Regions from separate parts of the Cellulosimicrobium sp. NPDC057862 genome, predicted to be linked through region 2. Evidence: riboswitches for the same ligand, from Rfam matches in the RefSeq annotation. Region 2 holds a riboswitch; the other holds the start of a gene.

Region 1 (3,395 bases), on a different contig from region 2:
GGGCCACGAGGTCCACGAGGCGCAGGCCGAGGGCGCCGCAGACGGCGGCCAGCACCTCGGACGACGCCTCCTTGCGGCCGCGCTCCACCTCGGACAGGTAGGCGGTGGAGACGCGCGCGGAGGCCGCGACGTCGACGAGGGTGCGACCCTGCGCGAGCCGCGCCCGCCGGAGGATCCCGCCGATGACGTGGCGCAGCAGCGGCTCCGGCCGCCCGCCCTCCCGGGACCGGGGGCTCGCCGTCGCTCTGCTCGGCACTGCGATCGGCGCCGGGCCCGGCGCCGCGCTCGTCGCGTCCATGCGGTCACGCTACCCGCGCTCCCGCCCGGGTGCCGAGGCACCCGGGCGGGGATCTGCTGCTGGCGTAAGGCCCGACGTCGGGCGCTCACCGGCCCGGGAGGGGCGTCACCACCGCTCGAGCGACCACGCCATCTGCCAGAACCGGATCTCGTGCCGGCAGCTCAGCTCGAACGCGCGCTCCATGCGCGCGCGCTCCGCCTCCCCGGCGTCGGCGGCGAGCGCGTCGAGGCGTGCCCGGAGGTCGTCCAGGACGCCCTCGGTGCGCTCGGCGGCGTAGAACTCCCACCAGCCCGCGAGCGGGTGGTCGTCCCCGATCGCGCCGGGCGTCGTCTCCCGCTCGGCGAGCCAGAACCGCCGCGCCGACCAGATGTAGGTCCACGGGCACGGCAGGAGCGCGGCGAGCAGCACGCCGAGCGAGTCGCGGCCCGCGGCGAGCATGTGGTCGACGTACGCCTGCGCGCTCGGGGCGAGGCGGTTCGTCTGCGCCTCCTCGTACGTCACGCCGAGGAAGTCGCACATCGCGTGGTGGGCGTGCGACTCGTCGTCGAGCAGGAACCCGGCCTTCTCGTGGAAGTACGCGGCCCACTCGCGGTCGGGAGCGAGCGCCATGCCGAGCCCGTAGCTGCGCAGGTAGGCCGTGAGGTACTGGTGGTCCTGGCCCACGTAGTGCCGTACCGCGGCCGGCTCGACCGACCCGTCGCGCAGCCCGGCGAGGAACGGGTGGTCGTAGAACTCGTCGAAGAGGTGCGCGTACCGCCGGGCGAGGTCGACCGTGAAGCCGATCTCCCCCCTCCGGACGAGCGCGGTCGGGTCGTCCGTGCGGACGGGGTTCACAGTGATGGCAGCAGGCGTCGTCATGCCCACGTTCCTCCGCTCGTGCTAGCGAGATCAGGTTCGACGGGTCCGGGCGGCCGTACCGCTCGTCTCAGTCCCTCGGCCCGGTCGCCCGGGCGGGACGCCCCGCGTGGTTCGTCGCGACCCTAGCAAGGAAGCACCGCCCGTGTCGGGAGCATCCGGCGACGTGTGGGAATATAGTTGTAGCGACAACAAGTTGGAGCAGACATGACCACGAGCACCCCGGGCGCGCCGACCGACCGCCTCCTGTCCCCGTCCACGAGCATGGACGCCGTCACGCTGCGCGTCGGCGACCTCGAGCAGATGACGTCCTACTACACGGGCGCGTTCGCGCTCGCGCCCCTCGAGGAGCGCTCGCGCGGCACCGAGGTGCACCGCGTCCTCGGCCGCGGCACGACGCCCATGCTGCGCCTGGTGCACACGCCCGGCCTGCCCGCCGTCGACCGGCGCCAGGCCGGCCTGTTCCACACCGCGTTCCTGTTCGACGACGCGTCGAGCCTCGCCGCGACCGTCTACCGCGCCGCGCAGGACCGCCGGGGATCGTTCGTCGGGTCGAGCGACCACCTCGTCAGCGAGGCGTTCTACTTCACCGACCCCGAGGGCAACGGCGTCGAGCTGTACACCGACCGCCCGCGCGAGACCTGGGTGCGCGAGCGGGGCCAGATCGTCATGGCGACCGAGTTCCTGGACCCGAACGCCTACCTGCGCACGCACCTCGACCAGGAGACGTTCGACGCCGGGCCCTCGCTCGCCGGGCGCGTGGGGCACGTCCACCTCCAGGTCGGCGACATCGCGACCGCGCACGACTTCTACGTCGACGCCGTCGGGTTCGAGGCCACCGTCACCGAGTACAGCGGCGCCCTGTTCGCGTCCGCGGGCGGGTACCACCACCACGTCGCGATGAACGTCTGGAACAGCGCGGGCGCCGGCCCGCGCGCCGCGAGCCTCGGGCTCGGCGACGTGGCGATCACCGTCCCCGGCCGCGACGACCTCGACGCGCTCGTCGCCCGCCTGCGCGCCCGCGGGCTGCAGCACGCCGACGACGGTCGCTCCGTCGTCGTGCACGACCCGTGGGGCACGCGCGTCACGCTCGCCGTGCCCGGCACGACGACCGACGAGCTGCTCGCGCGATGAGCGCACCGGCCACGCTCGTCGCGGTCCGGTCCGACGCGGGGCTGACGAACCCGCCCGCGTCGGGCGCCGTCGTCGTCCTGCTGCACGGGTTCGGCTCGCACGAGCACGACCTCGCGGGCCTCGGCCCGCACCTCGGTGCGCCCTGGGTCTCGCTGCGCGCCCCGCTCGCGCTCCCGCACGGCGGGTTCGCCTGGTTCCCGATCGACACGCCCGGCGACCCCGACCCGGAGCCGGTGGCGCGCGCGACCGCGGCGGTCTGGGCGTGGGTCGACGCCAAGCTCGGTCCCGAGCGGCAGGTCGTCCCCGTCGGGTTCTCCCAGGGCGGGCTCGTGGCGACGCAGCTCCTGCGCACGCGCCCCGAGCGCGTGGCGGCGACCGTCGTCCTCGGCGGGTTCGTCCAGGCCGCGGAGCAGCCCGCCGACGCCGCGCTCGCCGCCTCCCGCCCGCCCGTCTTCTGGGGCCGCGGCGCCGACGACCGCGTCATCGCGCCGCACGCGATCGACCGCACGGCCGCGTGGCTGCCAGGCCGCTCGACGCTCGTCGAGCGCGTCTACCCCGGCCTCGCGCACGGCATCGACGCGCGCGAGCTCGCCGACGTCCGGGCCTTCCTCGACGACTCCGTGGGTCGCACAAAGGACTGAGACCGGTCCGCGCGGCCCGGACGGCGGCGCTGAGGCAGCGCTGAGCGCACGCGCCCCGGGGCGCGCGCTCGGCGTCGGGCGCGCACGATGGGAGCACCCCTGCCCAGCGCACCGAGGAGCCAGGCCGATGTTCCGCAGCCTCTTCCCGATCCTCACCGTCGCCGACCTCGACCGGTCGCTCGGCTTCTACCGCGACCTGCTGCGCGGGACGGTCGAGTACGCGTTCCCCGCGGACGGCCCGCCGGTGTACGTCAGCGTGCGCGTGGGCGGGTCGCCGCTCGGCCTGGGCCAGGGCGACCCACCCCCCGCGGACACCCGGGTCGTCCTGTGGGTGTACGTCGACGACTGCGACCGAGCTGTCGAGCACCTCGCGGCGGCCGGCGTCCCGGTGCTCGAGCCGCCGACGGACCAGCCGTGGGGCGAGCGCGTCGCACGCGTGCAGGACCCGGACGGCACGGTCGTGATCC
Region 2 (3,395 bases):
CCGCGCGGCACGACGGCGTCGTCCACGGCGACGGCGACGCCCTGCGGCGTCCCGTCGGCGACGTACGCCGGGACGAGCGCCGCGACGAGCTGCTCGAGGTGCACGGGCGCGTCGAGCGGGTACGGCTCGCCGTTGACGAGCGCGGTCGGAGGGTGTGGGGTCACGGGTCACCTCGGTGTCGTCGTGGCGAAGGCGGCCGACCGGCCGGCGTCGAACCCGGGGTTGTTCCCCGGATCTGACGCGAACCCGGGGACAACCCTGGGTTCGGCGAAGCGGTCGGTGCGGGTCGGGGAGAGGGCGGCGGCGGCGTCGGCGGGGAGCGCGGTGCCGGTGAGGCCGGCGACCACCGCGTCGGCGGTGAGCGGTGCGAGCAGGATGCCGTTGCGCCCGTGCCCGGTTGCGAGGTGCAGCCCGGGGACGGCGGTCGGACCGACGAGCGGCAGGTTGTCCGGGGTCGCGGGGCGCGCCCGGGGCGTGACGTCGACGAGCGCGGCCTCGTCGATCCCCGGCAGCAGGGCGCGCGCGTCGCGCAGCAGGGCGAAGACGCCGCCGGCGGTCGCGCGGCGGTCGTCGGGGTTCTCCTCGGTGGTCGCCCCGACGACCACCTCGCGGTGCCCCGTGCAGCCGTGACCCTGCCCGTCCGGGACGGGGTCGCGCGGCACGACGTACACCGGCCGCCCCTGCACGACCCCGCGCACCACGTGCTCGAGCGCGAGGTCCGGCCCGGCGTCGAGGCGCAGGGTCTGCCCCTTGACCGGCCGCGTGGGCACGACGACGCCCGGCACCTCGGCGAGCAGCGCGCCCGACTCCCAGCCCGCCGCGACGACGACCGCACCCGCCGCGTGGAGCCGGCCCGCGTCGTCGTGCACGCCCACGACGCGCCCGGCCGGGTCGAGCGCGAGCCGCGTCGCCGATGCCCGCACGACGACGGCGCGCACCTCGGGACCCCTGTTCGCCCCCGCGAGTGTCCCCGGCCCGGAGCCCGCACCGGTGCCGCCGAGCGCGCCGAGCAGCGCGGCGTGCGTCGCGCGCGGGTCGACCGCGTGGTCGGCCGGGGCCCAGGCGGCGCCCGCGACCCGCGGACCGAGGTAGGGCTCGCGCCGGCGCGCGTCGGCGACGGTGAGCTCGTGCGACGCGAGGCCGTGCGCCGCGTGGAGGGCGAGGACGCGCCGGAGCAGCGCGAGGTCGTCGGCGTCGTACGCGAGGGTGAGGGTGCCCGCGGTGCGCAGCCCGACGTCGGCCTCCGTCGCGGCACGCAGGTCGGCGGCGAACGCGGGCCACGCCGCGGCGGCCGCGAGGTGCAGTCGCAGCGCGTCGTCCTCGCCGAAGTCGGCCTCGGTGACCGGGGCGAGCATCCCGGCGGCGGCGTGCGTCGCGCCGTCGCCCGGCGTCGGGTCGAGCACCGTGACGGTCAGCCCGGCGCGCGCCGCGCGCCACGCGACGGCGAGCCCCACGATCCCGCCGCCCACGACGACGACGTCACGCGCGCCGTCGGGCACGACAGGACCGGCTCCCGGCGGGCGGGACCCCGGACGGACAGGGGTGTGCATGCGCGCTCCCTTCGCTGGCATGACCCAGATCAGGTTCGACGGTCGGCTCCGACGCCCTCTCAGCCCCGTGCGGGGCTCCCGTGCTGTCGGCCACAGTACCGCCTGCTCCGGGCACGCCGCGGCTAGGCTCCGGCAGGTGAGCCCCGAGACCTTCGCCACCCCCGCCGCTCCCGCGCCTGCGGCTCCGGACGTCGCGCGCGCCCGCCTCGCCGACGCGCGCCTCTACCTGTGTACCGACGCGCGCGAGGAGCGCGGCGACCTCGAGGACTTCCTGCGGGCGGCGCTCGCGGGCGGGGTCGACGTGGTCCAGCTCCGCGACAAGACGCTCGACGTGGCGCGCGAGCTCGAGCTCCAGGAGATCGTCGCGCGGGTCGCGACGGAGCACGGTGCGCTGTGGGCGGTCAACGACCGGGCGGATGTCGCACGACTGACCGCCGCGCCCGTGGTGCACATGGGCCAGGGCGACCTGCCCGTCCCCGCGGTGCGCTCCCTGCTCGGCGCGGCACCGGTGGTCGGCCGGTCCACGCACTCGGCCGACCAGGCGGCCGCCGCCGAGGCCGACCCGGACGTCGACTACTTCTGCGTCGGGCCGCTGTGGGCGACGCCGACCAAGCCGGGGCGTGCCGCCGTCGGGCTCGACCTGCTGCGCGCGGTCGCCGCGACGCGGCCCAGCACCCCGTGGTTCGCGATCGGCGGGATCGACGCGGAGCGGCTGGACGCCGTCCTCGACGCCGGGGCGACCCGCGTCGTCGTCGTGCGGGCGATCACGCAGGCGCCGGACCCGGAAGCCGCGGCCCGGTCGCTGCGCGGGCGGGTCGCCGAGCGAGCCGCTGAGCGTGCCACCGAGCGCACCGACGCCTGAGACGCGGGACGGGACCGCGCCGGGCGGCGACTATCCTGGACCGGTGACGTCACCCGCCACCGCTCCCGAAACCCCCACCACCGCCGAGGTCGCCGCGACCCCGCGGCCCGTGCTCGTCGTCGACTTCGGCGCCCAGTACGCGCAGCTCATCGCGCGCCGCGTGCGCGAGGCCAAGGTCTACTCCGAGATCGTGCCGCACACCTTCACGGTCGAGCAGATGCTCGCCAAGGACCCGGTGGCGATCATCCTCTCCGGCGGGCCGTCGTCGGTGTACGCGACCGGCGCCCCGTTCGTCGACCCGGCCCTGTTCGCGGCCGGCGTGCCCGTCATGGGCATCTGCTACGGCTTCCAGGCCATGGCCAAGGCGCTGGGTGGCGAGGTCGCCCAGACGGGCCTGCGCGAGTACGGCGGCACCGAGGTCGAGGTGTGCGCCGCGGGCGTGCTGCTCGACGGGACCCCCGAGAACCAGACCACGTGGATGAGCCACGGCGACGCGGTGCACCGTGCGCCCGAGGGCTTCGAGGTCCTCGCGACATCGGCCGGCTCACCCGTCGCCGCGTTCGAGGACACCACGCGCCGCCTCTACGGCGTGCAGTGGCACCCCGAGGTCAAGCACTCCGCGCACGGCCAGACCGTGCTGGAGCACTTCCTGTACGACGGCGCCGGGCTCGCCCCGGACTGGACGCCCGGCAACGTCATCGCGGACCAGGTCGCGGCGATCCGCGCCCAGGTCGGCGACGCGCGCGTCATCTGCGCGCTCTCCGGCGGCGTCGACTCCGCGGTCGCGGCGGCGCTCGTCCAGCGCGCGGTGGGCGACCAGCTCACGTGCGTGCACGTCGACCACGGGCTCATGCGCGCGGGCGAGGTGGAGCAGATCGAGCGCGACTTCGTCGCGGCGACGGGCGTCAAGCTCGTGATCCGGGACGAGAAGGAGCGGTTCCTCACCGCGCTCGCCGGGCACAGCGACCCCGAGACCAAGCGCA

The links. Region 2 has a riboswitch for thiamine pyrophosphate ahead of thiO (glycine oxidase ThiO). Riboswitches for the same ligand answer to the same signal wherever they lie in the genome.
Region 1: it holds a riboswitch for thiamine pyrophosphate, as region 2 does, so the genes downstream of both, ACFVN3_RS20620 (TenA family protein) here and thiO (glycine oxidase ThiO) in region 2, are expected to answer to the same signal.

What each region holds. Positions count from the first base shown of each region.
Region 1 covers NZ_JBHVMH010000034.1:4,341-7,735, forward strand. Annotated here, with positions in the region: gene ACFVN3_RS20615 (helix-turn-helix domain-containing protein) at 1-298, opposite strand, end outside; gene ACFVN3_RS20620 (TenA family protein) at 404-1,156, opposite strand; TPP riboswitch at 1,147-1,271, opposite strand; gene ACFVN3_RS20625 (VOC family protein) at 1,361-2,287, shown strand; gene ACFVN3_RS20630 (alpha/beta hydrolase) at 2,284-2,928, shown strand; gene ACFVN3_RS20635 (VOC family protein) at 3,056-3,395, shown strand, end outside.
Region 2 covers NZ_JBHVMH010000017.1:30,450-33,844, reverse strand. Annotated here, with positions in the region: gene thiS (sulfur carrier protein ThiS) at 1-164, opposite strand, end outside; gene thiO (glycine oxidase ThiO) at 168-1,550, opposite strand; TPP riboswitch at 1,555-1,634, opposite strand; gene thiE (thiamine phosphate synthase) at 1,687-2,412, shown strand; gene guaA (glutamine-hydrolyzing GMP synthase) at 2,456-3,395, shown strand, end outside.